DNA from 3 places in the Mesorhizobium sp. BAC0120 genome. Region 2 is predicted to be linked to each of the others. Evidence: predicted binding sites of a transcription regulator. Region 2 holds the regulator's gene; each other region holds the start of a gene.

Region 1 (10,779 bases), on a different contig from region 2:
ACCAGGATCTCCGTCGTCTCGTCGCCGGAATAGAAGAGCGAGCAGCCGACAGAGGCGGAAAGGCGCGCGGTGCGCTCGCCGACGTCATAGGGCGCCGACAGGATCTCGATCAGCATCCTGGACTTTTCGCTGGCCGCTTCCTCGCTGAACACCATCGGCAGCAGGAAGGCGAACTCATCGGCGCCGACGCGGGTGACGGCGGACTGCCCTTGCATCGCGGCGTGCAGCCGCATCGCCGCCTGGATCAGGATCTCGTCGCCCGCCTTGTGACCGAACAGGTCGTTGATCGGCTTGAAGCCATCGAGATCGAGAATCCCCACGGTGAACGGGGCCGGGTCGTCGGCGCGCTCGGCGATCAGACGGTCGACCTTGTCGAAGAAGCGCCGCACGTTTCCGAGCCCGGTCAACGGATCGGTGAATGCCAAGTCCGAAGCCGTTTCTCTGCCGGTCTGGCTGCCGCCAAACATCATGGTCATTATTGTTCCCGCCCTTGCCAGGCCTTTTCGCGGGACAATGGCAGCAAAGCGTTTAAGAAAACGTATCGCCACGTATATTTGTTTAAGATTCCCGCGGTCATGCGGATGACCGGGAAGCCAAATGTCGCCAGGTCATGGCATCTACAGCGCGATGAATTGGACGGAGTCATTCATCCCGCCATAGCTCTTGTGTTTTGCAGCATGATCTTATCGAAAGTCCGCAACTTCTTGTCGCACCGACCTTCGGTTCGCGACCATTCTCTAGAGCGGCTGACGCCCCGATAAATCCGGGCTGCCGCTCTATGTGTTTGTTTTTTCCGCATTTGTGCGACGCCAAGTGATTCCACTTGGCTGCAAAATGCTCTAGCGGACACGGTAGATTTCGAGCGCCTGGCCGGTCGGCCCGGAGAGCTTTTCAAGCCAGGCAGGCGTGCTGCCGCCGACGAGCGTCGCCAGTAAGCCTGCAGGCGCCCAGTGTTGGAACGCAGCGGTCTCGCCATTGCCGCGGCAAATTGCGACGAGCCCGACATCATTGTCCCGGATGATCTTGCGCGCCTCGTCCTCGGTGCCGGAGAGGGCTTCGAAGGCGATGAGGTCGCCGTGAACGTTGCGGTGATAGGGGCCGGCGAGGACGCGATGATGCGTATGGACGAGGATCGGCGCGCCGAGGTTCGAGATGGCAAGGACGGTGGTCGCCGGCATTGCGGCAAGGGCGGCAAAATCGCCTGGCGTGTCGCAGCTTGCGGCCGATGCCGCCTTCGAGGAACCGGGGCCGCCGAATGCGCCAACAAGGGCTGCGGCGGACACATGCCAGATGAACGGTATCGAGATCAGCCAGGCCAGCACCATCTTGAAAGTGGCCCGCCTGACGGAGGCTGCGACCCTCTCGCGCCAGCTGCCGATCCATGCGACGAGCGGGATGACGGCAAGAGGAAGCGCAAAGACGGCGCCGCGCACCTGCCAAAGGCTGACGGCGAGGGCGGCACCCAGGAAGGCGGCGACGATGATTTCGGTGCGAGCAGCACCCCTTCTCCAAACGCGCAGGGCCAGAATGACGAGACCGATCAACGGCGTCACGTAATAGCCCATCGCCATCGCCGGATCCTTCATGGCGAGCTTCCAGAAGGGCTGCGCCTCTTCGATGGCATCGAGCCAGAACTTCTGGAACTTCGGGTCGACGCCGGCATAGGGTGCGGCCACGCATTGCGGGAAGAAGACCACAGTGATGGCGCCGACGGCGATGCCCAAGAAACAAAGGCTGACGAAGCGGCTGAGCAGTGTCTTGCCCAGCGATCGGATGCCGGAGGCGATCGCCAGGCCGACGCCGGCAATCAGTGCGACAGTGAATTGCGGGGTCGAATAGGCGTCACATTGCGGCGCAAGCCACGCATCGGGTGGCACGGTGCCTATGAAAGCCACTATTCCGAGACCGGCCAATCCCAAGCCGAAGCCGCATGCCCTATGTGCCTCCTCGTCGCCGCGGACGAGAAACCCGATTGCGGCGGCAAGCCCGGCCACGGCGACATAGGGCAAAGTCTCCATGCCCACCGCCAGCATCAGCGCAGACGCAACGCCTGCTGCCAGCCCCGATGCAAAGCCTTCTGATCCAGAGCCTCGTCCGGCAACGAGCGCGCTGAGCGCCGCGAGCGTCAGCACGAGCTGGACATTGTGATGATCGATATCGGCGGGCGCGAAGACACCGATATAATACAGCGTGCCGCCGCCGACGAAGAGCGCCGGTAGAAGCGACCATTCGCCGCCAAGCGCCCGCGCGATCCTGACGATGAATGTCATGGCGAGCACCAGCAGAATTGTCGGCCACAGGACGAGGGCGACGGTCTCGCCCCGTGCCATGCTGCCCGTCAGGGCGGACGCGGCGAGGATGATGGCAGCGATCGGCGTGTCGACGATCCGCGACCAATGCATCACGAAGCCGCCGGCGGGGCCCATGCGGTACTGATGCAGGTCATACCAGCCTTGGCCCGCAATCAAATCGCGGACCTCGACCAGCCGCAGCAGGCTGTCATTGTCGCCGTGCGAGTCGGAGAGCGTCGAAAAGCCCTGCACGGCATACAAGCCGAGCATGATGAGCGCGACGATGGCGGCGGGCACGAAATCGGCTCGCCAAGGTTCCCACGGTTCGAGCCTTTCAGGCGTTGCTGTGTCGAGAGCGGTCATTGGCGTCCTATTGGGGCGTCCTGTTGGCGAGCGCCCAATGTAGCCCTGCAGCTTGAACAGACCGTAAAGCGTGGGGTTTCGTCAGCCGCGATACGGGAAAACCCAACTCGACGAAACCATGTAGCTCGCCCCGCCCGCTGCGATGGTCGTCGCCATCGACATGGCGAGCGGCGACATGGCGAGCCACTCGACAGCTGCGTGCGAGACAAGGCCGGAGAATATGGCGCATCCCGCCTGGAGGGCGAGATAGCGGCGGAAGGAATTGCCGTGATGCTGCCGGTCGCCGAAGGTCCAGCTGCGGTGCGCCGTATAAGCGATGGCAAAAGCCACGGAATAGGCGAGCACGCTTGCTGAGAACGGCGACAGTCCCATCGAGACCAGCAGGAAGCTGAGCACGAAAACCAAGCAGGCCGCGCCTACGCCCACCATTACAAACCGGACCAGGCGCACGCCCGCAAGGGCGCGGATCATTGCGCAAACGCCCTTTGGCCGGCTCCACGCAGGGCGACGGGGGTGTCATCGAGCTTCGAACGTTTCACGGGGATCTCCAGGATCCCGAGCAGGAAAGCCGAGAAGAACATCTGGAAGGCGATCACGATCAGTGTCAGGCCTAGCACGACGACGCGCGGAATCTCAGCATCTGTGAGGGGGCCGAAGCCGAGGCTCGCCCATTTGACCATCGCATAGCCGAAGAAGAGAACGCCGCCGAGGAAGCATATGCCGGCATCGACTGCGAGTCGGTCGGTGCTGATGACCCTGGTCAGCCAGTCCGAGCGTGGATTGTCCGGAAGGATGCCGGTGATCGCAGCGTAGTAGCGCGACAGCACGCCGAATGTGATGAGCTGAACCCCGGTCATCGCCATGAAGCATGCGGCAACGAAAGTATTGAGGTCGAGCGAAAGGTTGTCGGCAAGGCGCAGCGGTCCGAACAGAAGCGCGAGGGCCAGAAATCCGCCAAGTCCGCACAGCGTAGCGCCAGGGATGAAGAACAGCCAGCGCGGGTTGTACATCAGCAGGAATTTGAGATGGCGCCAACCGTCGCGCCACGTCTTCAGATGCGGCGGCCGGCTGCGACCGTCTTGTCTCAGTACGGTCGGCACCTCCTCGATGCGCAGGCCGGCTAGCGCGCTACGCACCACCATTTCGCTGGCGAACTCCATGCCGGTTGTCTGCAGATTGAGCGCGCGGATCGCCTCGGCATTGAACCCGCGCAGCCCGCAATGGAAATCGCCGGTCCCGATGCGGAAGAACAGCCGGCCGAGAAAGGAGAGCACCGGGTTGCCGAGATATCTGTGAAGCGGCGGCATGGCGCCGGCCTCGATGCCGCCCATAAAGCGGTTGCCCATAACCAGGTCGGCGCCGTCGCGCAGATGATCAAGGAAAGCGCCAAGCGTCGAGAAGTCGTAGGAGTCGTCGGCGTCGCCCATGACGATGAAACGCCCGCGAGCGGCCGCAATGCCGCCGAGCAGAGCCGCCCCATAGCCTTTCCTGGCCACGTTGACGACACGGGCACCCAAGGCGGCAGCGATCTGCTGGGAGCCGTCCGTGCTGCCATTGTCGGCGACAAGCACTTCACCGGCGACGCCTTCCTCGCTGAGGAAATACTTGGCCTTGCGTATGCAGGCCGCCAGCGTCTCGGCCTCATTGAGGCAAGGCATCAGGATCGTCAGCTCGACCGTTTCCGGGGCGATCTCCCCCAAAGGGGCAACAACGTTCATCTCGGTTTTGTCCAGCGCTTTTTCCGTGCGACGCACTCATTCTCCGAGTCCCGGATGGCATTGTGGCCGGCAAAGCTTAAGAAACCTTCATTAGACGAATGTCGCGATTGCCGCTGCGGCAGGCATGGCGAAGATGATGGCATCCGCCTCAATTCATCGAGGGCGGAGACAGACAGGATTGCGAAACTTCAGGGAGGAGAATTCGATGCATGACGTCATCGCAAATGCATTCCCATGTCGTGCCGCCTGCAGAAGACTGCTCTTCGCGTCAGCAATCGCCCTGGGCAGTTCCTTGGCCTTCACGGCACATGGAAGCGCTGCGGACAAGGCGGGCTGGATCGGCACTTGGACAGCCAGCGCCCAGCCCGCCTGGACGTCGGACTTTCCCCTCCCTCTGGGCTTTCCGAGCAATCTCTATCAGCAGACAATCCGACAGGTTGCCCGTGCCAGCATCGGTGGAAACAAGGTGCGCGTCGTCCTCTCGAACGAATACGGCAAGGTGCCGCTAAAAATCGGCGCGGCTCATATCGGGCTTACGGCGGAAGGCCCGAACGTTCAGCCGGGCTCCGATCGGGCCCTGACATTCGGCGGCACGGGCTCAATTACCATTCCCCCTGGCGCGCCGGTCGTCAGCGACCCGGTCGAGTTGACGGTGGCTCCGCTTTCGAAGCTTTCCGTCAGCCTGTACTTCCCGGAAACTGCGCCGACCGACACGATGCATTGGGACGGGCACGAGACGGCATTCGTAGCGGTCGGGAACAAGGTGGCGGACCCGGAACTGAAGCCCGACTCCAAGCAGACGCAACGGGTGTTCCTGTCGGAGATCCTGGTGGATGCCCCTGCCGATGCGCGAGCGATCGTCACCTTCGGCGATTCCATCACAGATGGGGACGGCTCGACGGTGGACGGCAACGACAGGTGGCCGGACCATCTTGCCGAGCGGCTGAAGGAGGCCGGCGGCGCCCCGGTGGCGGTGCTGAACCAGGGCATTTCCGGTGCGAAGGTGCTCTCGGACAGGATGGGCACCAATGCGCTCGCCCGTTTCGAGCGCGACGTGCTGAGCCAGCCCTATGCCGACACGGTCGTCCTGATGATGGGCATCAACGACATCGGCTGGCCGGGTTGTGGCCTGGCGCCCAACGATCCCGAGCCAACGGCCGAAGACATCATCGCCGGCTACAAGCAGCTGATCGCAAGGGCGCATGACGACGGCATGCGCATCATCGGTGCGACGCTGACGCCCTTCGGCGATGCCTTCAAGGGCGGCCCGTTCGACGGATACTATACGCCGGAGAAGGAAAAGATTCGGCTGGCGGTGAACGACTTCATCCGCAGCAGCAGCGCGTTCGACGGCGTCATCGACTTCGACAAGGTGATCGTCGATCCGCAGAAACCGGGCTACAGCAAGGCCGAGTACGACAAGGGCGACCACCTGCATCCGAACAAGGCAGGCTATGAGGCGATGGCCGCATCGATCGACCTCAAGCTGCTCGCGAAGCCCCAATGAGCTCGGCCTGCGGGCGCTCTGGCTCGGCCCAAGCGCCCGCCCGAGAAGGCCTATGCCAGCAATAACAGTGGCAGGATAAGAAGCGGCGAGATCGGAGCTCCGATCGCATTCAATAGAACAACAATCTGCGGCAGCGCCCATGCCGCGATCACTAAGAAGCCCGCGAAGAAGGAAGCAGGCCCTTCCCTCGAACCGAAGCGACGGACCATCAGCAATGCCCCGCAAAGCAGCAGCGCCAGGTCGTAATTGTGCAAGTAGGGCGTCATCAGCACCGTTGCGATCAGCAGCATCGCACTACGTCGAACGCCGTCCTTCACCTGCCAAAATCGGATGACGAGCACGATGAGGACCAGCGCGGCGAAGCCTGCGTGGACTGAAGACGCCAGCGATGAGTTGCCTGTGACGATGCGCAACGACATGAACATCGAGGGGATCATCGTCATGAAGGGGCCGCTGCCAGCCCGCTCGAGGGTCCCCAGGGTGGGCAGTGTATCGTTGAGATAGTCGCGCCATGGCTCCGGACCGAACAATGCGGCAGCCAGGGCAATCAGGCCGATGACAATCACGGCCGTCCACGCGATCATCCGCCATCGGCCCTGGAAGGCCCAGAGAAGCGGCAGCAGAAAACCGAACTGCGGCTTGATCGTCAGCAGCGCGCCAGCCGTAGCAGAAACCGGGTCGCGTCCCGGGCGCGGCGAAAGAGCCAGCAGAAGGAGGCCGGTCGCAAGGCTGCCGGTCTGTCCGAAGTATAGGTTCAAGAGGGTAGCTGGGGAGGTCAGAAGGATTGCGATCTCAAGGCGGTCGAAACCGAAGCGTCGTGCGCCGGTCGTCAACACGATAAGGCCGATGGCGGACCATACCGCCAGCGCTGCATAGTAGCCGAGCAAGCCGAACGGCCAGACGAACAGCAGCGACAGCGGCGGATAGGCCCACAAGCGCAGGCCGATATCCGCTCCATCTACGAACGTCCGCTCGTAAGCCATGAACCTGCCGACTTGATAGATATCCGCAGTCCGGTCCGCGAGAATGAGTTTGGCCGTGGTCCACAAATTGATGAAATCGCCGCCGACGGGAGTGCCGTCGGGATAGAGCCGGCCGGCGATTCCGACGGTCTCGCCGTATTTGACGATGCAGAAACCGACGAGATGAACGGCTCCGAGTACCAGCAGGGCAAACTTTAGCCTATGCTCCGCTCCGGCCATGCTGGTTTCTCCGGCGGCTCCTTGCTGTCGCGATTTTGCGGCGTAGTCGGTCACTGTCGTCGGCCGATGGCATTGGCTGGTCAGTGGCCAGTCTGGCGAGAAAACGTGTCGATTCGGTTAGGGGGGCGATGTCCGGCTGGCACTTCGGGTCACCCTGGTGATTGGCAGGCCGCTGCCGACGCGATACATGCTTGCCGCGAAAGCCAACGCATTGCAGGGAAGACCTCATGTCGCTCAAGATCGCTGTGCAGATGGACCACGTCTCGACGATCACAATCGCCGGCGACACGACCTTCGCGCTGTCGCTCGAGGCGCAGCGGCGCGGCTACCAGCTGTTCCACTACACGCCCGACCGGCTGACCTTCGACAACGGCAAGGTCTTCGCACGTGTCGAGGAAATGCGACTGCGCGAAGAGAAGGGTAACCATTTCTCGCTCGGAGAGCCGGCGCGCACCGATCTGTCGGAGATGGACGTGGTGCTCCTGCGCCAGGACCCGCCCTTCGACATGAACTACATCACCACCACGCATATTCTCGAACGCATTCACCCGAAGACGCTGGTGGTGAACGATCCGGTCTGGGTGAGGAACAGCCCCGAGAAGATCTTCGTCACCGAATTTGCCGAGCTGATGCCGGAGACGCTGATCACCAAGGATCCTGAAGAGGTCGCAGCCTTCCGCCGCAAGCATGGCGACATCATCATCAAGCCGCTCTACGGCAATGGCGGGGCCGGCATCTTTCACCTCGCCGAGGCCGACCGCAACCTTGCCTCCCTGCTCGAGATGTTCGGGCAGATGTTCCGCGAGCCCTACATCGTGCAGCGCTATCTCAAGGAGGTGCGCAAGGGCGACAAGCGCATCATCCTGATCGACGGCGAACCAGTCGGTGCCGTCAATCGCGTCCCCGCCGAGCACGAATCGCGCTCGAACATGCATATAGGCGGCCGCGCCGAGAAGACGGACCTGACGGAGCGCGAGCGCGAGATCTGCGCGCGCATCGGCCCGGAGCTGAGGCGGCGCGGCTTCATCCTGGTCGGCATCGACGTGATCGGCGACTACATGACCGAGATCAACGTCACCTCGCCGACCGGCATCCGTGAGATCGCCCGCTTCGGCGGAGACGATGCTGCCGCGCTATTCTGGGATGCGGTGGAGAGAAAGCTGGCCTCGGGCTGATCCGGCGTTCCGCCTTCGACGCGAGCCAGATTGGCTGCCGGGCAGCGGTATGTTCTCGTCTTGTTCTTGATTTGCTCACGGAACTATGCTTGTTTGCCTTCCGTGCAGGTAAACCTGTTCCGCGCGGCAATCGCGGGATTTGTTTTCGCAGCATGATCTTATCCGAGAGGCCCACAGCTCTTTTGCTGCGCTGATCTTCGGTTCGGGATCATGCTCGAGATCTTACGGCATGATCTTGTCCGAAAAGTCTGCGACTTTTCGGGATCATGCAGCATGAGGGGGCGGCATGGTCTCGCGCGTTCAGACGATCGCGTTTCAGGGCATCGAGGCGGTACCTGTCGATGTGCAGGTGATGGTGGCGCCCGGGAAGAAGAACATCCACATCGTCGGCCTGCCCGACAAGGCCGTCGCCGAGAGCCGCGAGCGGGTGCAGGCCGCCCTCCACGCTTCCGGCCTGTCCATGCCGGCGAAGAAGGTGACGGTCAATCTCGCGCCTGCCGATCTGCCGAAGGAAGGCAGCCACTACGATCTGCCGATCGCGCTCGGCCTGATGTCTGCGCTGGGCGCGATTCCCGGCGATGCGCTGGCCGGTTATGTGGTATTGGGCGAGCTGTCGCTCGACGGCACGATCGCGCCGGTCGCCGGCGCTTTGCCGGCAGCAATGGGCGCGAACGCGGCCGGGAAGGGTCTGATCTGCCCGGCCGCATCCGGGCCCGAGGCAGCCTGGGCAGGGTCGGACATCGACATCATTGCGCCGCGCAGCCTGATCGCCATCGCCAACCATTTCCGCGGCACGCAGCTGATCGCGCGGCCCGAGGCAAAGATCCATCAGCCCGCAGGTGACCTGCCGGACCTTGCAGACATCAAGGGACAGGAGAGCGCCAAGCGCGCGCTGGAGGTCGCTGCCGCCGGCGGGCACAATCTGATGATGGTAGGCCCTCCGGGATCGGGGAAATCGATGCTGGCGCAGCGGCTGCCCTCGATCCTGCCGCCACTCTCGCCACGCGAGCTGCTCGAAGTCTCGATGATCGCGTCGGTGGCCGGCGAGCTCGCCGAAGGCAAGCTCACCAACCGGCGTCCGTTCCGCGCCCCGCACCATTCGGCCTCGATGGCGGCGTTGATCGGCGGCGGCCTGCGCGTCCGACCGGGAGAGGCCTCGCTTGCGCATCACGGTGTGCTATTCCTGGACGAGCTGCCGGAGTTCCCGCCGCAGGTGCTCGATTCGCTCAGGCAGCCGCTCGAAACCGGCGAGTGCGTGATCGCGCGCGCCAACAGCCGCGTCTCCTATCCGGCGCGCATCCAGCTGATTGCTGCTATGAACCCGTGCCGATGCGGCATGGCCGGCGAGCCGGGCTATCGCTGCCTGCGCGGACCGCGCTGCCAGGCCGACTACCAGGCGCGCATTTCCGGCCCGATGCTCGACCGCATCGACCTGCGCATCGAGGTGCCGGCAGTCTCGGCCAGCGACCTGATCAAGCCGGCAAGTGCTGAGAAGAGCGCAACGGTCGCGACGCGTGTCGCGCAAGCCCGCACGATCCAGCGCGATCGCTTCGCGGCGCTCGGACTTGGCGGCATCACAACCAATGCGCAGGCGCCGACCTCGGTCGTCGAGGAGATGGCGGCGCCTGACGCTGCGGGGGTGACGCTGTTGCGCGATGCGAGCGAAAAGCTCGGCTTCTCCGCCCGGGCCTATCACCGCGTCCTAAAGGTGGCGCGCACGCTCGCCGATCTCGACGGCAGCGAGAAGGTTGGCCGCATTCACCTCGCCGAAGCGATTTCCTATCGTATGACCGGAGAAAGGCTCGCGCAGGCAGCGTGAGGCGGGAGCAGGTTCGTCAGCGACCTCACTGAACCGAGCCGACCAGCGGAGCGGAGTCTTCGCGGATCGACACCCAGCGACCGGTATGGTTGGTCGACTGACGCTTGAGATAGCGGTAGCCGGTTGCCTCCCAAGGCTTCACCGTTTCGCTGAGGTTGTCGAGGATGTAGTCGCCCTGGTCGGTCCGGACGGTCAGCACCGCGTGGCCTTCTCCGTCCGGCTTGCGCACGACAGTGATCAGGAGGTCCGAGAGCGAGATGCCCTCTTGGGAGAGCTTGCGGCGCTTCTCCAGCGCATAGTCTTCGCAATCACCATAGCCGTCATCAGGATAGGCCCACACTTCGTCCTTGCCGTAGTGATCGAGATCGCTCATCGCCTTCACGCTCGTGTTGACAAGCGTGTTGACGCTGTCGATCTCCTTCCAGGCGGCCTCCGTGAGGTGCAGCGGGCCGGGGTCGCGCAGCTTGATCGAGCATTCCGCCGGATTTGCCTTGCAGAATTCGTAGTGGCCAATGGGTTGCGAGGTGAGCCCGCCGGTCAGCATTGCCGACGACCTTTCGGCGGCAGGAGCCCCCGACACCACCATCATCATCAACCCGAACGCCAGCACCTGCGGCCTTCGGGAAGCTTTCGAGCGGAACATGCCCCCGACCCTCGCCACTTATTAACAAAGCGTTAAATGCGAATTGCCGGCAAAAGACAAG
Region 2 (10,779 bases):
TCGTCCAGATCCTTGTTGGGGAAACGCACTTCGCCTTGCACGCGGTCATTCACGACCGTCTCGCCTTGGGTCGGTGCCTTGATGCGGATCGCCGGCTTCACACCGGCCGGCGCCTCGGAGAGGTCGCGGTCGCGCCAGCGGCCGTCATAGCGCGGCGGTCGACCCTCGGCGCGCGCCTTCTCCCGCATCTCTTCGAGCTCGGCAGCCGAGGCATAGCAGTAATAGGCCTTGCCCATGCGGACCAGTTCCTCGGCAACCTCACGATGGCGCGGCGCCCGCTGGAACTGCGAGATCGCCTCGCCCTCCCAGTCCAGGCCGAGCCACGTCATTCCGTCAAGGATCGCAGCCGTCGCCGCTTCGGTAGAACGCTCGCGGTCGGTGTCCTCGATCCTCAAAAGCATGATGCCGCCCGTGTGGCGGGCATAGAGCCAGTTGAAGAGGGCCGTGCGTGCCCCGCCAATATGCAGGAAGCCTGTTGGCGAAGGTGCAAAGCGTGTGACGACGGGTTTTGACATTGAGGTCTCTGGGTAAGCTGCAGCCAGCCGTGACGCCGGCATCGCCATGCCTTTCCAGGCGCATGGCGTTTTCCGGCCGCTCATGTAGCATGGAAGTTCGGTGCCGCAAGGGGTGAGGGATGGCGGGCCCGGACGACCAGGTTCGGCCAAAGGTGCCGTTCGATGAACGTGCAGGGTTTGCGACGGAGCTCATGCCGGCCCCGCCTGCAAACCTCGAACGCGCTGGCAGTTTGCCGCCCGCGCCTGGTTCGGCGTTCGGCCGGACTGCAGAAGTGCGATCGAAGATCGCCCGCATGGTGCGGTGGGGGGCAGTCCCGCGGCTTGGTGGCGCCGTCCGGAATGCGATTGCGACCGAATGGGACCGCGGAACAACCTTCCTGTTCACGCCCGTTTTCCTCGCGGCGGGCGCGCTGGTCTACTTCTCGATCGACAGCGAACCCAGCTTTGCGGAACTCGGTTCGAGCGTGCTCGCGATTGCTTTTGTCACGTGGCTGGCCCGATCGCGTCTTGTGCTGCATCTGATATTATCTGCCTTGCTCTGCTTTGCTCTCGGCATGACCTTCGCGAAAGTCGAGACCTGGCGTGCGGGCACGAGGATTCTCGCGGCCGAGATTTCGACCAGGCTGACTGGTCGCGTGGCGCTGATCGAGCAGCAGGCGAATGGGCGCATCCGCCTGACGGTGGACGTTCTTGCCACCGAGCGGCCGAAGCTGAAATACGTGCCGGAGCGAGTGCGCGTCTCAGCGCAGTCGATACCCGCCGGCCTTCGGGTGGGTGAAACCGTCGTAGGAGTTGCGCGGCTTGTGCCGCCGGCTGGTCCAACGCGGCCGGGCGGCTACGATTTCTCTTTCGCCAATTATTTCAACGGGATCGGCGCCAACGGCTTTTTCTTCAGACCACCGCAGCGGGTCGCCGAGTCTCCGCCCGCCGACATGGCCACACGGTTCTTCGCACTTGTAGAAAATTTGCGTGCTGGTCTGGGCGACCGAATCCGGACGGCAATTGACGGCGAGGCGGAGGGTGAGATTGCGGCCGCTCTGATCGCTGGCGTGCGTGCGGGGATTCCCGACGATGTGAACGAGGCACTGCGGCGAACGGGTCTCGCGCACGTGCTGTCAATATCCGGCCTGCATATGGCGATCGTGGCTGGAACGATCATGACAGCGCTTCGTGCCGGCTTCGCGCTGTTTCCGTCCTTTGCATCGCGGCGGCCCGTGAAGAAATACGCTGCCGGCGCAGCCATTCTAGCGCTCGGCATCTATCTCTTCATTTCAGGCTTCTCCGTTGCGGCGGAACGCAGCTTCCTGATGATCGGCATCATGCTTGTCGCGGTGATCTTCGATCGTGCGGCGCTCAGCATGCGCAATCTCGCCATCTCTGCGATCGTCATCATCGCTGTCTCGCCGCACGAAGTCGCCGGGCCCAGTTTCCAAATGTCCTTCGCTGCAACCGCCGCGCTGATCGGTGCCTATACTTCCTGGTCTGAAAGACGACGCGGTCCGCCAGCAATTCGTTCGGACCAAGGCCTGCTCCGGAGTGGCCTGACAAAGATCATCGGTCATGCCGTAGGACTGGCCGCCACATCGCTGGTCGCAGGGACGGCGACGGCAGTATACGGTGCTTACCACTTCCAACGCGTTTCGCCGCTCAGCGTGGTGGCCAATCTTGCGGCCATGCCGATCGTGTCCGCGATCGTCATGCCCTTCGCCGTGTTCGGCATGATTTTGATGCCGTTCGGTCTCGACAAGTGGGCCTTTCTAGTGATGGGCAAGGGACTGACCGCCATGATCGTGATTGCCGAATGGATCTCCGACGTGTCGCCCATCGACGGGGTAGGGCTTGTTCCGGCAAGCGCAGTCGCCGTGCTCACTGCGGCGCTGATCGCCGCGACGGTGTCGACAACTTGGCTCAGGCTCGTTGCCGTGCCCCTGACATTCGCCGGCCTGGCGATCATCATGGAACGCAGTTTGCCCGAAGCTTTGATCTCGGAAGATGCGCGGCTGCTGACAATCCGTACCGACGATGGCGCGCTGGCTGTCAACCGAATGCGCCCGAACGGCTTCACGATCGAGGACTGGCAGCGTGCCCTTGGGAGCGAGGTTCTCACCAAGCCGAAGAACGTGGCGATCGAGGATCCTCGCCAGCTCGCCGAAACCGGCGAGGAAGCTTTCAATTGCGCAGGAAATGTCTGCGTCGCCTATTCGGTCAGTGCGGCGCAGATCGTCCATGTTTCAACCGCTGCCGAGGCACTGCCGTTTTGCGCGATCGCTCAGCTGATCGTCATCGACGACGCTACAGCAGAAAACCCGTGCCTAGAAGCCGGCCCAACCGTGCTCACCAAGCGCGATCTCGCCCGGCGAGGCAGCGCGTCAGTAAGTTTTCAGAGGCGCGCCGGTCAAATGTCCGCGGAAATCGATTTTGCGATCAGCAAGCCGTACCGGCCCTGGCATACCCATCGGGCCTTCGCGCGCGAGGCGCGGGGGCTGGCGCCATATGAGCGGCAGAAGCCGACCGAGGCCGCTGCGCAACCGAAAGCGACGACAGCCAATACGGTCCCAGCCTCTCTTAGAATCGACAATGAAGCAGCCGATGATCCGGCCGCATCGCTCAGTAGCGGCGGATCAGCCCGACCAGCCGGCCCTGCACCTTGACCCGGTCAGGCCCGAAGATCCGCGTCTCGTAGGCTGGGTTGGCGGCTTCGAGCGCGATCGAGGCACCTTTGCGGCGGAAGCGCTTGAGAGTCGCTTCCTCGTCGTCGACCAGCGCAACTACGATATCACCTGGATTGGCCGTGCTGGTGTTGCGGATGATGACGGTATCGCCGTCGAAAATCCCGGCCTCGATCATCGAATCGCCCTTGATCTCCAGCGCGTAGTGCTCGCCGCCGGAGATCATCTCCGGTGGAACCGAGATCGAGTGGGTCTTGTGCTGAATGGCTTCGATCGGCACGCCCGCCGCAATGCGGCCCATCACCGGAATGGAAACGCCGCCCCCTTCGTCGTCATTGCTGGCGATGCGCTGGCGCACCGGCTCAGGCTTGCGGCCGAGACTGCCTTCGATGACACTCGGCGAGAACTTGTTGCGCGCCGGCGCGAGGCCGGGTGCGATCGAGTCCGGGAGCCTCAATACCTCCAGCGCCCTGGCCCGATTGGGAAGCCGGCGAATGAACCCGCGCTCCTCGAGTGCAGTGATCAACCGGTGAATGCCGGATTTCGAGGCAAGGTCGAGAGCCTCTTTCATCTCGTCGAAGGACGGAGGGATGCCGGCCTCCTTGAGCCGCTCGTGAATGAACAGAAGCAGTTCGTGTTGCTTGCGCGTCAGCATTGGCGGCCCCGAGAATCAGAAGCGAAAACAAAACCAGAACAATCACTATATGTTCCAGTTGTGTTCCGCAACCGTTTAAATTTTAATGAATCCGTAAAGGGGACGTTTGCTGTATCCGGTCAACGAAGCTCTATTGCAAGGCTGGTGTCTGCAACCTTCCAGAGCGTCAGACCATCCATCCTTGCAAGTGCTGCTCTCGAACTGCCAGCGCAATCCCGGTCTTCGGGGGGCGGGCGCAGCGGATGGACAGCATACTCAAAGCTGATACAGTGAGCATTCCCGTTGCAGGAGGGGGGCATGCCTGTCACGCTGGATGGGCCGGTCGGCCTGAGGTGGCGCAAGCAGAATGTGACGAACAATCAGCGGGATCAGCAGAAGATCATTGATCTCCTCTGGTCGATCCCGACTGACAAGGGCGGAAAAAAGGGGCTGATCCTCAGCGGAATTACCGTTGCTCCGCCGCTTGCGGGGCCGAATAAATTCTGCCCACAAGTTCTTGCAGATGCGATCTGGGACTTTCAGGTCTTCTGGAAGAGCAGTGGCATCTTTCAGAACATCGACGGCGTTGTCGATCCGAACATGAACACGCTCAAGCAGTTGAACCTGCTGGCGTCCGGCGGCAGTCCGGCCCCTATCCCGCCGAATCCTGCGCCAAAACCAGTCCCGATCGAGGAGTTCGATGATTGGTATGTAACCAATCTTAGCCTAACCGGAGTCAGTGTAGCTGCCCCGATTGGAGGGGGCGCATTTACTGGCCCCATCGTGTTCGAACACCTCGGAACACCACTTGGTCGAGAGAGAGTTCAGGGCAACATGTGGATCGCTGGATTCTCGGCGGGTTTGTCCGGAGGACTTCCAGGCCTGCAGGGCAACTCGATCGCCGCGAAGGTGGTGAAGTTTCTTGCCGACAATAGCGGCTTCTCCATCGGCGACTTGCCGGCAGGAACACGGGGCATTTGCGTTGCGAAGGCGAGGACGAAACTTATGTCGACCTCCTTTTTTGGTGGATGCCTGACTCACTTCTTGAGCGCCAATGTCTTCGTCGGCGGGTACGGCGCTTGGCTTTTGTTTTTTGGCCTGCCTGCCTCCGGCAATTGGGTCGGCCGACTTGCGACAGGGGCTGTGTTTCCCGGTGATATCGGTGAGAGTGCCAAAGGATTCGCCATCATTGCGGGTGGAGGACTTGGCATCTCGCTGTCCGCCGGAGGATCGTACAATTATTTCGCCGGCGATATAAAATAGCCAAGTCGAGATGGACGCCTGTCCAGCATCGCTTCCCCGGCGCGCCGTCTGTTCGCAAGGTCGGCTCCTCACCTGATCCTCGGGATGGCGTGATCGTGCTGAGGCGAAAGCCCATTCGTCTATGACCGGACAAGCTTTTCCAGAATTTCTCTTTCAAATAATGTCAGCGTAGCATCAACACCGGAACGATGGTTCCGGCCGGTGCTGCCGGTGCGCCGGGAGGGCGGATGATAAGCCCGTTGGCATCGGCAAGAACTCTCAGCATCGAGGAATCCTGGGCGCTGAAAGGTGAAGCCACAAGACCGCCGGGACCGGATGAAACCGAGGCGCGTACATAGTCCTGGCGTTGATCGTTGTCCGCCATGGCGCTGCCGAGCACTGCCTCGCGGATGTCTGCATCGGCCGGCCGGCCCGCCAGCTTTGCAACGAGCGGCTTCAGGAAGATGTGCGCGCAGATGAGACTCGATACGGGGTTGCCCGGCAGCCCCATGATGCTCGTCCGGCCGAGCCTGCCGAACATCAGCGGCTTGCCTGGACGCATGGCAATCCTCCAGAACTCGAGCGTCATACCCTGGGCCGTCAGCACCTGATTGACAAGGTCGTGATCGCCGACCGATGCGCCGCCCAGGGTGACGACTATATCGGCTTTGGCCGCCTGTGCTTGCTCGACCCGGGCGGCGATCTCGTCGTGGCGGTCCGGCACGATGCCGAGGTCGAGGACAGCCGCGCCGGCGGCGCGAGCGATCGCGGCAGTGCCGTAGCTGTTCGATGCGACGATCTGACCGGGCCCAAGCTCACTCCCCGGCGGCAGCAGTTCGTCGCCAGTGGCAATGATGGCGACCAAGGGACGCCGGAAGACTCGCAGGCTGCCATGATTGGCCGCGGCCGCCAAGGAAAGGGCTGCCGCATCAAGTACTCGGCCGCGGTCCAGCAGCGTGTCACCCTCGACAAAATCGAGACCAGCCCGGCGAATATGGCGCCCGGCAGAGACCGTCTCCAATACCTCGATAGTACGTTCGTCCAGGCGCTTGGCATTTTCCTGGATCAGTATGGTATCGGCTCCATCGGGCACCGGCGCGCCCGTGAAGATCCGTACGGCCTGACCGGTTCTGATCCCCCCTTCGAAAGGAGCACCGGCGGGAGCAGTGCCAATGACCGCGAGCTTCGCGCCCGGCGAGAGATCGGCCGCGTGAACCGCATAGCCATCCATCGCCGAAGCCGGGAAGGGGGGGTGCGTGCGAAGCGCTTTCAGCGGCTCGGCCAGCACGCGATCCGCGCATTCGGAGATCGAAACCGTTTCCACGCCACTCGGTGCCGCGCCGAAGAGCAGCTTGCCGAGCGCTTCCTCGACGGACAGCAATCCCATTGCCTATCCTTCGCCGGCGCGGAAATCGCCTGATTTTCCGCCGGTCTTCTCGAGCAGTCTGATGCCGGAAATGACCATGCCACGGTCGATGGCCTTCGCCATGTCATAGATCGTCAGGCAGGCAACCGAAGCTGCCGTCAATGCCTCCATCTCGACACCGGTCTTGCCGGTGACCCGCGCCTGCGCGCGCACGCGCAGCCCCGGCAGCGACCGATCCGGCTCAATGTCGACCGCGACCTTGGTGAGAAGCAGAGGATGGCAGAGAGGAATCAGTTCGTGTGTTCTCTTTGCCGCCATGATGCCGGCAATACGGGCCGCGCCCAGCACATCGCCCTTCTTGGCGTCGCCGGCGAGGATCGTCTCGAGCGTGGCCGGCAGCATGATGACTGTGCCCTCGGCAATAGCAACGCGCTCCGTCTCGGCCTTTGCGCCCACATCTACCATATGCGCCTCACCTGCGGCGCCAATATGGGTGAGCCGGTCTGCCTCAGCCATGGCGGCGCGCTGCAGGTTGCTGCGCACCGGCGCCGAAGAGCAGGGTGCGAGTCGCTGTCTCGACGTCCGCCTGTCGCATCAGGCTCTCGCCGACCAGAAAGGCGTCGACGCCGTGCTGGTGAAGCCGGATGCAGTCCTCATTGGCAAAGATGCCGCTCTCCGAGACGAGGAGACGGTCCTCCGGAGCGAAGGCGGCAAGCCGTTCCGACGTTTCCAGTGACGTCGCGAAGGTTCTCAGATCGCGATTATTGATGCCGAGGAGAGGGGATCTCAGCCGGAGCGAGCGCTCCAGCTCCGCCTCGTCATGCACTTCGATTAGCGCGTCCATTCCCAGCTCGAAGGCAGCGTCTTCGAGCGTCAGCGCTTCGTCGTCGGAAAGACTTGCCATGATGATCAGTATGGCGTCAGCGCCCCAGGCACGTGCCTCGTAAACCTGGTAGGGCTCGAACATGAAATCCTTGCGCAGAGCCGGCAGCTTCGTCGCCGAACGTGCGTTTGTCAGGAATTCCGGCGTGCCTTGGAAGGATGGCGTGTCAGTGAGGACCGACAAGCAAGCGGCGCCACCGGCTTCATAGGCGCGAGCAAGCGCCGGCGGATCGAAATCCGCACGGATCAGACCTTTGGATGGGCTGGCCTTCTTGATCTCTGCAATGAGGCCGAAAACACCTTTCGCGCGCTTTGCCTGCAAGGCGACGAGAAAGCCGCGTGGCGGCTCCGCATCTCGCGCCCGCACCTTTAGCTCGTCGAACGGCACGCGCGACTTCGCAGCGGCAATCTCTTCGCGCTTGTAGGCCTCGATCCTCTTCAAAATGTCGGCCATGATCTGCCTAGTCGTTGGATGTGCGTATCAGCGCGTCGAGAACGCCCTCGGCGCGTCCTTCGTCGATGGAGCGTGCCGCGAGCACGACTCCATCCGCCAGTGAATCCGCCTTTCCGGCGACGACGAGACCCGCACCGGCATTCATCAGCACCGTATCCCGATAGGCGCCTGGGGCACCCTCGAGCAGGTTCCGCAAGGCGCGCGCGTTGAAGGCTGCGTCGCCGCCGCGCAGGTCCTCGCGCCGATACCGGGGAAATCCGACCGATTCCGGCGTGATCGAGAACGTCGTCACCGAACCGTCCACGAGCTGCGATACTTTCGTTTCGCCCGTCGTCGTGATTTCGTCAAACCCGTCGCCATGCACAACCCAGACCTTCTCGGCATCCAGTGCCTGTAACGTCTTGGCAAGTGGTTCTACCCATTCCGCTGCGAAGACGCCGACCATCTGTCTCTTTACGCCGGCGGGGTTGGAGAGGGGGCCTAACAAGTTGAAAATGGTCCGCGTGCCGAGCTCGATTCGGGTCGGACCGACATGGCGCATTGCCGGATGGTGCGAGGGGGCGAACATGAAGCCGATGCCGGCCTCGCGGATCGTGCGGCCGATTGCTTCAGGTGTGAGATCGATTTTTATGCCGAGTGCCATCAGCACGTCGGCTGCTCCTGTCTGCGAAGAAAGGCCGCGGTTGCCGTGTTTTGCGACGGGCACGCCGCAGCCTGCGATCACGAATGCCGACGCCGTCGAGATGTTGACGCTGTGCGAGCCGTCCCCCCCCGTGCCGACAATGTCGACCGCACCGTCAGGAGCTTCGACGCGCAGCATCTTCTCGCGCATCGTGGCGACGGCGCCCGAGATCTCCTCGACCGTCTCGCCGCGCACGCGCAAGGCCATCAGGAAGGCGCCGATCTGGCTCGGTGTCGCCTCACCGGACATGATCGTGTCAAAAGCCGCACGAGCCTCCTCGAAGCTGAGCGGCTTGCCGGTAGCAACCTTTGCAATATGCGCCTTGAGCTCGCTCATGTCCCCTCGTCAGAAGGCCAACGACTGCTGGATGGCGCTCTGGTTGACCGTCACCTCATATTGGGTCTGCAACTGAGCCACGAGCTGGTCGAGCAGGTCTTCCGACAGTCCTGCCGCAAATTGCCGTCTCGCCTCCTCAGGCACGGAGTCCGGCCCGGCATCGGCAGGCTCGAAGACTTCGGTGACCTTGAAGAGAATGCGCCCGTCTCCAGCAGGGTTGTGGATCGTGCCGGCGCCGCCCTGTGCAACGCCGAAGACTGCGGCCACACCCTGCCTGCCGAAGTCGGCGTCATCGGCTTCGCGCTTCAGGCCACGCTTGGTCTGCTTCTCCAGCTTCAGCTCGGCAGCGATCGCGTCGAGGTCGGCGCCGTCCTTCACCTGCTTCTCCAGGTCGGCCATCTTGGCGTCCAGTCGCTTTTCCGCCTCCGCGGCCTTCCAGTCGGCTACGACCTTGTCACGGACCTCTTCGAGGGTCCGGTCACGCGCCGGCGTAATACCTTGGACCTCGTAATAGACGTAGCCGGAAGAGCCGATGTTGATCGCCGGGTTCTCTATGCCGACCTCGCTCTCGAAGGCCTGCTTCAACAACTCGGCCGATTCCGGGATGTCGTTGACAATGGTACCGTCCGGTCGCTGCGCCTGCCTGTCTATCGCGTCGATGGTCACGACCTTGAGGTTGAGCTTGGCGGCCGCCTCAGCAAGTGTCGCGCCGCCCGCCCGAGCGTCTTCGTAGGAATCATGCGCGTCGAGCAGTATCCGGCTTGCCTCGCTTGTCGCGAGCTGTTTGCGGATCTCCTCCTTGACCTGGTCGAGCGATTTGACGACCTGCGGCGTCACGGCGGTGACACGCACCAACACCGGCCCGAACGAGCCCTTGATGACGTCGCTTACCTGGTTCGGTTGCAGCGCGAAGGCAGCGTCGGCGATCGCCGGGTCGGGCACCTGCTCCTTGGTGAAAGTGCCAAGTTCCACATCCGCCGTGGTTTTGCCTGCGCCCTTGACGAGGTCCTCGAAGGTCGAGCCGGTTTTCGTGGAGTCATATGCAGTCTTCGCGGCTTCCTCGGACGGGAAAACCAGCTGCTCGATCGTCCGCTTCTCGGGCGTCGTATAGTTGGCAATATGCTGCTCGTAATCCTTCTTCACCTGCTCGTCGCTGATAGAGGCGGGGTCGGCGATCGATTCAGGGTCGAGCCTGATGTAGGAGATCTTACGGTACTCCGGCGCCGCGTAGCTGGCCTTGTGCGCTTCGAACCAGCTCTTCAGCGCAGAATCGGCCGGTTCCTCGATCGGCTCGACCAGGGAGCGCGGAACCGAAACGTAATCGACAGTTCGGTTTTCGCCGCGGTACAGCGCCACTGCGCGGAGGAAGGTAGCCGGCGCTTTCAGCCCGTCGGAAATCGCCTCGAGGATCTGCTGGCGCACGGCAGCCTGCTTGCGGGTTTTCAGATAGTCCTCGGCATTCATGCCGGCTCGCCTGATCATCTCCTCGAACTGCTGCCGGTCGAACTTGCCGTCGGGACCCCTGAAGGCCGGATCCTGGCGAGCAAGCTCAGCCAGCCGATCCTTGGAGACGCCGAGACCGAGCTTGCGCGCCTGCTCGTCGAGCACCGCGCCGGCGGTGAGCTGCCCTAGCACTTGCTGGTCGAGCCCGAGTGCCTTTGCCTGTTCGCGCGTCAGTCGAGTCCCGAACTGCTGCGAGAGAATCTGCATCTGGCGATCGTAGGCGAGGCGGTAGTCCTTCATCGAAACCGCCGTGCCGCCGGCTTCGATCACATGCGGCGATCCGAAACCTGTGATCATGCGTCCGGAAATGCCCCAGATCGCGAAGCTCACGACGAGCATGAAAAGAAGCAGCTTGGCAACCCAGGTTCCCGCGGCCGTGCGTAGTGCGTCGAGCATATCCAGTTCCGATCGCGCGCCTTTCTTTGGTTACAAGGGCGCGCCTGCCTGATGTTGGTTGGGCAATAGCGCCCTTATTTGCCCGGGTCTAGCCTGCTGT
Region 3 (10,779 bases), on a different contig from region 2:
GCTGGAACCCCGAGATCGTGAACGTCAATGGCGGCGCTATCGCCATCGGCCATCCGATCGGCGCATCGGGTGCCCGCATCCTCAACACGCTGGTCTACGAAATGAAGCGGCGCGGCGCGAAAAAGGGGCTCGCGACGCTCTGCATCGGCGGCGGCATGGGCGTTGCAATGTGCCTAGAGGCTCTGCAGTAAAGGAGGTCGAGACGGGCGTCGCGATCAGCTCAGAGGCGGGAAGCGGCATGGGAAAATCGGTTTACGGCAGCGCCGTCATGGCAGCCTGCGGTCTTGCCGCCGCTTCCGTTCTCGTCTGGCCCATGCCTTCGGCGGCGCAGCAGGTCGACTCGGCTGCGCTTACCGAATGCCTCGTCGCCAAGACGGCCCAAAATCACATTGATGCGATGAAGCGACTGATGATCAGCGCCCTTCAGGACGACAGCGAAAAGCTGAGAGCCGAAGCGACGAGCTACGGCAGCATCATCGTCCAGCTTGCAATCGACAACTGCAACATCCCTGCCTCACAGCTGACAGATCCGGCGGTCGACGACACCATCGCCAGATATGGCGAGAAGATCGGCGAAAAGATCATGACGGACGCTTTCACCAGGATAAAATGACGTAGAGCAACGGGAGGACAACATGGCGCGAGTGGCTCTCGTGACTGGCGGGTCACGCGGCATCGGCGCGGCCATATCGGTGGCGCTGAAGAATGCGGGCTACAACGTAGCCGCGAACTATGCCGGCAATGACGAGGTTGCGGCGAAGTTCAAGGTCGAGACAGGCATTCCCGTCTACAAATGGTCGGTGGCCGACTACGAGGCTTGCGCGGCGGGCATCAGGCAAGTGGAGGCCGACCTGGGCCCGGTCGACATCCTCGTGAACAATGCCGGCATCACCCGCGACGCAATGTTCCACAAGATGACGCGCGAGCAGTGGAAAGAGGTTATCGAGACCAACCTCTCCGGCGTCTTCAACATGACGCACCCCGTCTGGGGCGGCATGCGCGAGCGCAAGTTCGGGCGTGTCATCATCATCTCTTCCATCAATGGCCAGAAAGGCCAGGCGGGCCAAACCAACTACTCGGCCTCGAAAGCCGGCGACATCGGATTCACGAAAGCGCTCGCCCAGGAAGGTGCGCGCGCGGGCATTACCGTCAACGTCATCTGTCCGGGCTATATCGCGACCGACATGGTCATGGCAGTGCCTGAGAAGGTGCGCGAGCAGATCGTCGCTCAGATCCCGACGGGCCGGCTGGGCAAGCCGGAAGAGGTGGGGCGCTGCGTCGTCTTCCTCGCCTCGGATGAGGCCGGCTTCATCACCGGCTCGACGATTACCGCCAATGGTGGGCAGTACATCGTCTGAACGGCTAGCGGCATAGAGAACGAACGGCGCCGTCTGGCGCCGTTTTCTTTTGCGCGAGAGTCCCGTTTCGGCACGAAATCGTTAACGACGGATTTCGCATTCCTGTGGACAAGGCCGGAGCAAACTGTGAACCGTCGGTGGACGAGCTGTGCACGGCACAAGATATAGCCGTGAACGAAAAGAGAAATCGCTGCCGTGAGTGATTCGTCGCTGATTCGTTCCGCCTTTGATCGAAGCGTTAACACAGGCCCGCGAAACCGGGGCCGCCTTATTCACAGATGATTAACTTTCGTCAATGAAATCATAATTTTAGATGAAGGCGACCGGCGATGGCCGAGACCGCCGACGCAATGGTTAACGCCGGTGCGAAAAATCGCATCGACTCAACTGTTAGCCGATTCAGCATGTGGTGAGGTTTATCCACAGCCCAACTAGATATTGCGGTGAACAAAACCTGAATCCGAACGAGTCAGTGATTCGTCGCCGATTCGTTCCAGACTCGTTCCGGCGGTTAACGGGGCAACGTTTCTCGCGCGGCGTGTGAGGAATTCCGCTTGGGTTGATCGCCCAATTTCCTGTAAGTGTCGCGCCTTCGGAAGTCGCTTGCGTCGAACGCCAGCCGACCCCATCTGCGGATGATCAAGCCGAAAAGGCCATCGAAGCTTCTTCATGAATATTCAATCAAAAAGCGCCGAAGCCCTCGTCCTCTCGGGCCGCGACGTCACGGCAGTGCTCGGCCCCACCAACACCGGCAAGACCCACCTCGCCATCGAACGAATGGTGGCGCATGAGAGCGGGGTGATCGGGCTGCCGCTTCGGCTGCTCGCGCGCGAGGTCTATGGTCGCGTTTGCGAAAAAGTAGGCGCGTCGAAGGTGGCGCTGATCACCGGCGAGGAGAAGATCGTGCCGGCAGGTGCAAGGTACTCGGTCTGCACCGTCGAGGCGATGCCGCGCGAGACTGATGCCGCCTTCGTAGCAATCGACGAGGTGCAACTCGCTGCAGACCTTGAGCGGGGTCACATCTTCACCGACCGAATCCTGCATCTGCGCGGTGGTCAGGAGACGCTGCTGCTTGGCGCGGCGACCGTGCGGGGTATCCTCGAGCGGCTGCTCAAGGGCATCTCGGTCGTCACGCGTCCACGCTTGTCGCATCTTGCCTATGCCGGCGAGAAGAAGCTCACCCGCCTGCCGCGCCGCAGCGCCATTGTCGCCTTCTCGGCTGACGAAGTTTACGGCATCGCCGAATTGATCCGCCGCCAGCGCGGCGGAGCGGCCGTCGTGCTCGGCGCGCTTTCGCCACGCACCCGCAACGCCCAGGTAGCGCTCTATCAGTCCGGCGATGTCGACTACCTCGTGGCGACCGACGCGATCGGCATGGGTCTCAACCTCGATGTGGACCATGTTGCCTTCGCCCAAAAGAGGAAATTCGACGGCTATCAGTTCCGGGATCTCTCGGCAGCCGAGCTCGGCCAGATCGCCGGCCGCGCGGGGCGGCACGTGCGCGACGGCACTTTCGGGGTCACCGGTCAAGTCGATCCTTTCCCAGACGACCTTGTCGCCAAGATCGAAGGCCATGATTTCGAGCCGGTGAAGGTTCTGCAGTGGCGCACCGCCTCCTTCGACTTCTCCAGCCTCGAAGCCCTGCGCCGCTCGATCGAGATGCCCTCCCCGATCGACGGGCTCACCAGGGCACTTCCCGCTGTGGACCAGCAGGCGCTCGAACGGCTCGCTCACGATCCCGAGATCAGCGATCTCGCCACCTCACGCGAGCGGGTAGCGCTTCTGTGGGAAGCCTGCGCGCTGCCGGACTACCGCAAGATAGCGCCGGCGCAGCATGCCGACCTCATCGCATCGATCTATACTGACCTTGTTCGGCTCGGCCATGTCGACGAAAGTTACATGGCCGAACAGGTAAGGCGCGCCGATTCCACCGATGGCGATATCGATACGCTGTCGCACCGGATTGCGCAGATCCGTACGTGGACTTTCGTCTCGAACCGGCCCGGCTGGCTTGCCGATCCGGCACACTGGCAAGAAAAAACGCGTGAGATCGAGGACAGGTTGTCGGATGCGCTGCACGAGCGGTTGACGAAACGGTTCGTAGATCGCAGGACTTCCGTGCTCATGCGGCACCTTAGAGAGAATACGATGTCAGAAGCCGAAATCAGTCCCGCCGGCGCAGTGCTGGTCGAAGGGCATCACGTCGGCGAATTGCAGGGCTTTCGCTTCACGGCCGACCAGTCGGCTGGCGGTGAGGACGCCAAGGCGGTCAAAGCCGCCGCGCAAAAAGCGCTGGCGGCCGAGTTCGAGGCGCGTGCGGAGCGGTTCGCGGCTAGCGCAAACGGCGATATCGCGCTCGGCTCGGATGGAGTCCTGCGCTGGATCGGTGCGCCGATAGGCACGGTGGTTTCCAGCGACGACGTGCTGAAACCGCGCGTGGTGCTGCTCGCCGACGAACAGCTCACCGGTCCTGCGCGCGACAAGGTCGCAGCGCGGGCCGACCGCTATGTCGAATACCAGATCAATTCGCTGCTCAAGCCTCTGGTTGATCTGAAAAGCGCAGAAACGCTTTCCGGGATCGGCCGGGGGATTGCCTTCCAGCTGGTCGAGAATTTCGGCACGCTGAACCGCCGCGATATCGCCGACCAGGTCAGGTCGCTCGACCAGGAAGGGCGCGCCGCGCTCAGGCGCCTCGGCGTGCGGTTCGGCGCCTATCATATATTCATTCCCGCGCTGCTGAAGCCGGCGCCTGCCGGGCTCATCACGCTGCTCTGGGCGCTAAGCAACGACGGCAAGGACAAGCCTGGATTTGGAGACGTGGTCAACCTGCTGGCCGCCGGTCGCACCTCTGTCGTCGTCGACACAACCTTCGACCGCACATTTTATAAGCTCGCCGGCTTCCGTGTGCTTGGCCGGCGCGCCGTGCGCGTCGACATATTGGAGCGCCTTGCGGATCTGATTCGGCCGACGCTCGCCTGGAGGCCCGGACAGGGCCAGCGTCCCGACGGCGCCTTCGACGGCAGCAGTTTCACGGTCACGCCACCAATGATGTCAATCCTTGGCGCGACCGCCGACGATATGGAAGAGGTCTTGAAGGGGCTCGGCTATCGCGCCGACGCAAAGCCTGCTGCCGAGGTGAAAGCGAAGCTGGCCGCCCTCGACGAGGCGGCGCGCGCTGCCGCCGAGGCTGCAAGGGCCGCGGCGGAAGCCGCCGCCAAGGCGGAAACCGAGGCGGCCGCCCGGGCGGAGGCGGAACAGGCGGCCGCGCTGCAAGCCGAGGCGGCCGAGGGCGAAGATGCTGCGCTGGCCGGCGAAGGGGAACATATCCCGGCGCCACAAACCGGACCGATCACCGAGGAAATGGTGCAGCACGACACGGAGCCTTTCGACAGACCGGAGCTGGCCGAGCCGCCGCATCATGATCATGCCGGCGAAGCGCTCACGGTACCGGAAAGCTTCATCAGCCACGCTCATCCTGAAGAGGCTGCAGAGCTGCAGGCCGAGGCAGCCGAGGGTGAGGATGCCGCGCTCGAGGGAGCAGACGGTTTCGCGGCCCCCTCGCGGGAAGATCGCGTGCCGGCGCAAGGGATCGGGGCCGCAGGCCCTGATCTAGCCGCTCCATCTCCTGCCGCTTCGGTGGATCAGCATGTGCTGGAGGCCGATGCGGGCGAGGTTGTCTCCGCAGAGAACAGCAGCGCCGCTGCAGTACCCGCCGAACCGGTCGAAGAGCCCAAGCCGATCCTGATCTGGCGGCCCGGCCGTTTCGAGCGGCCCTCCCATCGCCAGGAAAAGCGCGGCCGCGGTCATGGCCGCTCGGCCGAGATGCGCGGCCGCGATACGAGCCGTCATGGCGAAGCGCCATCTGCCGATGGCGCCCGTCAAACGCAGCCGGGCCGGCGAGACGGACGCCCGCAACGTGAACGGGACGATGGCGGCAAGGAACGCTTCGATCGCAAGTTCGGCAAGGAGGGCCGGCGCACCGGCGACCGCCGCGAAGGCGAGCGCCGGGATGACGAGCGCAGGGGCAAGGAAGGGTTTGCTGGGCGCAACAAGAATACTCGCAATGCCGGCGAGCGCGGCAAGACGTGGTCGACCGACAAGCGCGAGGAACGTAGCCCGCGCTTTGATCCCGATTCACCTTTCGCCAAACTCGCCGCTTTGCGCGACCAGCTCAAGAAATAGGTGGCTCCTGGCCAGATGAGTGGCGAAGAACGCCAGCGCATCGACAAATGGCTGTTTTTTGCACGCGTCGTCAAATCGCGCTCTCTGGCGGCGAAGCTGGTTCAGGCGGGGCGCGTACGCGTCAATCGCGACAAGGTCGAGCAGGCCGCACACGGCGTGAAGCCGGGCGACGTGCTGACCATCACGCTCGACCGGCGCGTCCTGGTCTATCGCGTCACCGCCTGCGGAACTCGCCGCGGTCCGGCCGAGGAGGCGCGCCGGCTGTATGAGGATGTCAGCCCGCCGGCCGCCGATCGATCAGCCCCTCCGGATGCCACCCCGCCGCTGCGCGAAAGCGGTTCCGGCAGGCCGACGAAGAAGGAACGGCGCCAGACGGACAGGCTCCTTCCCGACGATTGATGGCGGGCAAGGCCGATCGGCCTGCGGCATGATCCCGGAAGTTGCAGATCCGATCATGCCCACAAAAGCTGGAGCGCGATAAATGGCTCTGTTCCATTCATCGCGCTCTGGTCGATTTCTTAGGTGATCATGTCGCGGCAAAGACGTTCTTCCATTGGCTGATAGGGCAGGATCACTGCCCTTGCCATCAACCGGCAAAGTCGCTACCTCACGCGCGACCGAGACCGGATACGGACTGCCTGGGAGCATTCCCCATGACCTACGTCGTCACCGACAACTGCATCAAGTGCAAGTACATGGACTGCGTAGAGGTTTGCCCGGTCGACTGTTTCTACGAAGGCGAGAACATGCTCGTCATCCATCCGGACGAATGCATTGATTGTGGCGTGTGTGAGCCCGAGTGCCCGGCCGATGCGATCAAGCCGGACACCGAGCCCGGACTTGAGAAGTGGCTGCAGATCAATTCCGAATACGCCGAGAAATGGCCGAACATCGCATCGAAGAAGGAGCCGCCGGCCGACGCCAAGGAATATGACGGCGTGGAAGGTAAATTCGAGAAATTCTTCTCCGAGAAGCCTGGAGAAGGCGACTGACACACGACCGCTGGTAGAACAGCTACCACCTGAATTTGCTACTCGCGTTAAGCGTCGGTCGCGCCGCGAGACGTGCTGCTTTCGTTTCCACAAGCAAATTGTTGATTCTTCCACCTTTTTGTGGTAGAAGTCTGAAACCTGCCAGTGGCACAGCATCGATTCAGGGCGCGGAAGCGTTATTCATTGCAAAGCGAAGTTCTCGTTCGGGACCAGGGCAACCTGAGCCGGTTGCGTCTTTTTTGTAGCTGGCCGGCTCAAGATTCTCCGAGGCTCTTCGCGTGCCTTGCGGCATTGATCGGGGCCGTCTGACGGCCCATTAGTTCCGTCGGCTGGGAGTGCCGGCGGCTGAACAGGAGTACAGGGCGTAATGGCAATTCAGCAGAAAAAGTCGGCGCAGCGTCATGGCTTTAAGACCGGCGAGTTCATCGTTTATCCGGCGCATGGCGTCGGCCAGATCGTGGCCATCGACGAGCAGGTAGTGGCGGGCCATTCGCTCGAGTTGTTCGTCATCGATTTCCAGAAGGACAAGATGCGGCTCAAGGTGCCGGTGGCAAAGGCGACCTCGATCGGCATGCGCAAGCTGTCCGAGACCGATTATGTCGACCGTGCGTTGAAAGTCGTGCAGGGCCGCGCACGCGTCAAGCGCACCATGTGGTCGCGCCGCGCGCAGGAATATGATGCCAAGATCAACTCCGGTGACCTGATCTCGATCTCGGAAGTCGTACGTGATCTCTATCGCGCCGACAACCAGCCCGAGCAGTCCTACTCCGAGCGCCAGCTCTACGAGGCTGCCCTCGACCGCATGGCGCGCGAAATCGCTGCCGTGAACAAGATGTCGGAGACCGAGGCGGTTCGCCTGATCGAGGTCAATCTCAACAAGGGCCCGCGTCGTGGCGCCAAGGCCGACAACGAAGAGACGGAGCAGGAAGAGGCGGCGTAAGCAAGGGCCTCTCTTCGGCACTACGCGTTCGAGACCCGGCCACCGCGCCGGGTCTCTGCTTTTAGGGCCCAGGAATCGGACTCCTCCAAGGGCTTCAAAATAGCGGCACTAATCCGAAAGTCCTATCCGGAGCTTGGAACGATTTCCCTCCGCAAGCGTTCGGGATTCAGCAGGGTTGCGTTCCGGCGTCGGACCCAGGTCCAGCCGAAGGATGTGACTTGCGATAGCCTTAGTTATTCTCATCTCGCAAAATCGGGGGTTCTCGATGAGGGACGACCTGGCCAAGCGAAGCTTGATCCGCGCTGCTTTGGCAGCGCCTTACCTGGACAGGGAGGAGGAACGGGACCTTGCCGTGCGATGGAAGGAAGACGGCGACCAGCAGGCGCTGAACCGTATTGCCACAGCCCATATGAGGCTGGTGATCTCCATGGCGGCCAAGTTCCGTCATTTCGGCTTGCCGATCGGTGATTTGATCCAGGAGGGCCATGTCGGCCTGCTCGAGGCGGCCGCACGGTTCGAGCCGGAGCGAGAGGTCCGCTTCTCAACCTATGCCACATGGTGGATCAGGGCCTCGATCCAGGATTATATCCTGCGCAACTGGTCGATTGTGCGCGGTGGCACCAGCTCGGCCCAGAAAGCCCTGTTCTTCAACCTGCGCCGTCTGCGGGCACGGCTTGCGCGGGGGCCGGAAACGCGTTCTTCGACATCGTTGTACGAGGAGATATCGACCACCCTCGGCGTCCCCATCGCTGATGTGGCGATGATGGATTCCCGCCTGTCCGCGCCGGACACATCGCTCAACGCTCCGCTGGTCGACGACACCGCTGCGGACCGCATGGATTTCCTTGTCTCCGACGAGCCTCGTCCGGACGAGATCGCCGAAGAGACGATCGATGTGGAGCGCCGCTCGATATGGCTCAACGATGCGCTCGGCGTGCTCAACCCGCGCGAGCTTCAGATCATTCGCGAGCGCCGGCTCAAGGACGAAGGCGCCACGCTGGAATCGCTCGGCGAGACAATGGGCATCTCCAAGGAGCGCGTGCGCCAGATCGAAAGCCGGGCCATGGAGAAGCTGAAATCGGCCCTGGTGAAGGCCAACCCTGCCTTCGTCTCGCAATCGGCCTGACCAAGCCGTGCGGCAATTCGATTGACGCAGCCGCAGATTCGTTGGCGGACTGGCGCGGCCTGACACTTTGACCGTCGGCGCCGCCCCATCTGCCTGCCGGCATCTTCTCCCGCAAGCAAACCTACATCACATCGCCAGGCATCAACCGCAGTCAGGCTGAGAGGGCGCAATCGGTTGCTTGGCGCCCGCTCAATACTGATCGGTGATGATCTTCACCTTCTGACCAGCCGACAGGCTGGCGCCGGGGGCGAGCTCGTTGAGGACACGGAACAGCTCGAGCTTCTTGTCGACGCCGCTCATCGCGGCCGCCACCGAGCCGACCGTCTGACCGGCCTGCACGGTCACGACCTTGATGCGCAGCGGTTTCAGCGCTGCCTTTTCAGCGGCGCTGAGCACCTTGAAGCTCGAGCCGACATATTGCGCGACATCGTCGAGCTGTGGGCTCTGCTGCGGAGCGGCAGTGAGCAGGCGATAGACTTGGCCGTCGGCACGGATCACCGTGATGTCGAAGCGCCAGCCACCGGCGGCAGCGCGCGCGATCGCCGCCTCGTTGCCATTGATGGTCTCGGAGCGGACACTCGTCTCCTCCAGCCCTGCCACCCAGCCGCTTTTCACGTAATCGGTGAGCGAGATGTTCTTGTCTATTGCCACGCCGTCGAAGCGCACCGCGATGTCGCCCGGACCCGTCGCAGTGACCGCGGCAGCAGAATTGTCGATGACGAAACCTTGAGGAACCGAGAAGGAGACCCCGAGTCTGGGATGCAGGAAGGTCGTGCCGCGCACATAGCCCTCGTCCGGCGTGTCGCCGAACAGCATCCCGTCGACGCCGGCGAGGAAGGGCTCGCGATCGCGATTGCCGATGCCGGGAGCGCCAAACTGCCGGGCGTGCTGCATGGCCAAATCGATGCGTTGCGGGGCATTCGGGTGGCTCGCCAGGAAATCGAGGCTGGCATCCGAGGCGCCCGTGACGCTTCGCAGGTCGGCATAGGCCTGCATCGATTGCAGGAAGCGTGCCGCCGCGAACGGATCGTAGCCTGCGCTGCCGGCCGACTTGATGCCGATGGCGTCGGCTTCCAGCTCCTGGTTGCGCGAGAATTGGGCAAGCCTGAGCTTGCCGCGGATCAGCGCGGCCTTCGCCGTCGGTGATTCACCCAGCACGTCGGAGACGACCTTGGTGGCCAGCGCTTCCTCGGCTTCCAGCTTCTGACGCTGCAGGCCGTGATTTGCCGTCACATGACCCATTTCATGCGCAATGACGGCGGCAAGCTCGGACGAATCATTGGCAAGCGCGAGCAAGCCGCGCGTCACGTAGAGATAGCCCCCGGGCAAGGCGAAGGCGTTTACGTTGGGCGAGTTGAGAATCGTGATTCGGAAGGTCTGCGTCGGGTTGGACGAAACCAGCGTCAGGTTGCCGACGACCTTCGCAACCATACGCTCGAGCTTGGGGTCGGAATATTCACCGCCATAGGTTGCAAGAATGCGCGGATGCTGGCCCTTGGCGAGCTCGACCAGCTTGTCGTTCTTGCTGACATTGTCGAAGGTGACCGGGTTGTTGGACGGTTGGAACGCCTGCTCGCGGACTTCGGTGCCTATGCCCAGTATCTGGCAGCCGGCGAGCAGCGCGGCGGTGCAGACCGCCACGGCAAAGCGCAAGCTCCACCGGGCCTGTGGCATCAAATAGTCGAGGCGCGTCACGCGTGGCAGCAGAACGGCTTCCTTTCGCTTCTCAGGGACAACTCGCACCCCATCGCCATTGGCTCGTGCCGAACCAGCCCCGCTCTAGCAACACTCTCGCAATCGATACAACAACGCGAAGCAAACTTTCGCTTTCTGCGTGTAAATTATGTCTGCCTGGCGGCAAACTATCGTGATTGCGCAGGCCGTTGTTCGGAACCGACATAGCGCCTGAATGCCTCCGGGCTCTTCTCGGCAAAGAAAAGATGCGCTTCGTCCTGAGCCGCGACAACCCCATTCTCGAGAAAAACGATTCTTTGCGCGGCACGCCGCGCGTCTTCGGGATGATGGGTGACGAGAAGGGTCGTCATCCCTCGCTCCTTTTGCACCGATATGGTGAGGTCGAGCATTTCGTCCCTGAGCGCAGGCCCGAGCGATGCAAAGGGCTCGTCGAGCAGCAGCACCGGCCGGTTGCGCACCAGTGCACGGGCGAGCGCGACCCGCTGG

The links. The regulator LexA, encoded in region 2, represses DNA repair genes until DNA is damaged. The targets are predictions, from matches to a motif close to TGTTCNNNNTGTGTTCNG.
Region 1: a site for LexA is predicted at 8,307-8,324, ahead of SAZ10_RS22675 (YifB family Mg chelatase-like AAA ATPase). Genes of this name have one in related genera too.
Region 3: a site for LexA is predicted at 1,848-1,865, ahead of SAZ10_RS09305 (helicase-related protein). Genes of this name have one in related genera too.

What each region holds. Positions count from the first base shown of each region.
Region 1 covers NZ_JAWRCU010000011.1:80,927-91,705, reverse strand. Annotated here, with positions in the region: gene SAZ10_RS22710 (putative bifunctional diguanylate cyclase/phosphodiesterase) at 1-476, opposite strand, end outside; gene SAZ10_RS22705 (GtrA family protein) at 840-2,654, opposite strand; gene SAZ10_RS22700 (GtrA family protein) at 2,736-3,125, opposite strand; gene SAZ10_RS22695 (glycosyltransferase family 2 protein) at 3,122-4,408, opposite strand; gene SAZ10_RS22690 (SGNH/GDSL hydrolase family protein) at 4,578-5,879, shown strand; gene SAZ10_RS22685 (glycosyltransferase family 87 protein) at 5,930-7,081, opposite strand; gene gshB (glutathione synthase) at 7,309-8,256, shown strand; gene SAZ10_RS22675 (YifB family Mg chelatase-like AAA ATPase) at 8,543-10,075, shown strand; gene SAZ10_RS22670 (transglutaminase-like cysteine peptidase) at 10,101-10,718, opposite strand.
Region 2 covers NZ_JAWRCU010000005.1:158,925-169,703, forward strand. Annotated here, with positions in the region: gene gltX (glutamate--tRNA ligase) at 1-515, opposite strand, end outside; gene SAZ10_RS13780 (ComEC/Rec2 family competence protein) at 788-3,166, shown strand; gene lexA (transcriptional repressor LexA) at 3,123-3,839, opposite strand; gene SAZ10_RS13790 (hypothetical protein) at 4,137-5,081, shown strand; gene glp (gephyrin-like molybdotransferase Glp) at 5,245-6,447, opposite strand; gene moaC (cyclic pyranopterin monophosphate synthase MoaC) at 6,451-6,942, opposite strand; gene trpC (indole-3-glycerol phosphate synthase TrpC) at 6,935-7,762, opposite strand; gene trpD (anthranilate phosphoribosyltransferase) at 7,770-8,780, opposite strand; gene SAZ10_RS13815 (SurA N-terminal domain-containing protein) at 8,790-10,679, opposite strand.
Region 3 covers NZ_JAWRCU010000003.1:501,748-512,526, forward strand. Annotated here, with positions in the region: gene SAZ10_RS09290 (acetyl-CoA C-acetyltransferase) at 1-191, shown strand, start outside; gene SAZ10_RS09295 (hypothetical protein) at 239-613, shown strand; gene SAZ10_RS09300 (beta-ketoacyl-ACP reductase) at 636-1,358, shown strand; gene SAZ10_RS09305 (helicase-related protein) at 2,028-5,540, shown strand; gene SAZ10_RS09310 (RNA-binding S4 domain-containing protein) at 5,556-5,939, shown strand; gene fdxA (ferredoxin FdxA) at 6,194-6,532, shown strand; gene SAZ10_RS09320 (CarD family transcriptional regulator) at 6,900-7,472, shown strand; gene SAZ10_RS09325 (RNA polymerase factor sigma-32) at 7,738-8,598, shown strand; gene SAZ10_RS09330 (M48 family metalloprotease) at 8,788-10,272, opposite strand; gene thiQ (thiamine ABC transporter ATP-binding protein) at 10,461-10,779, opposite strand, start outside.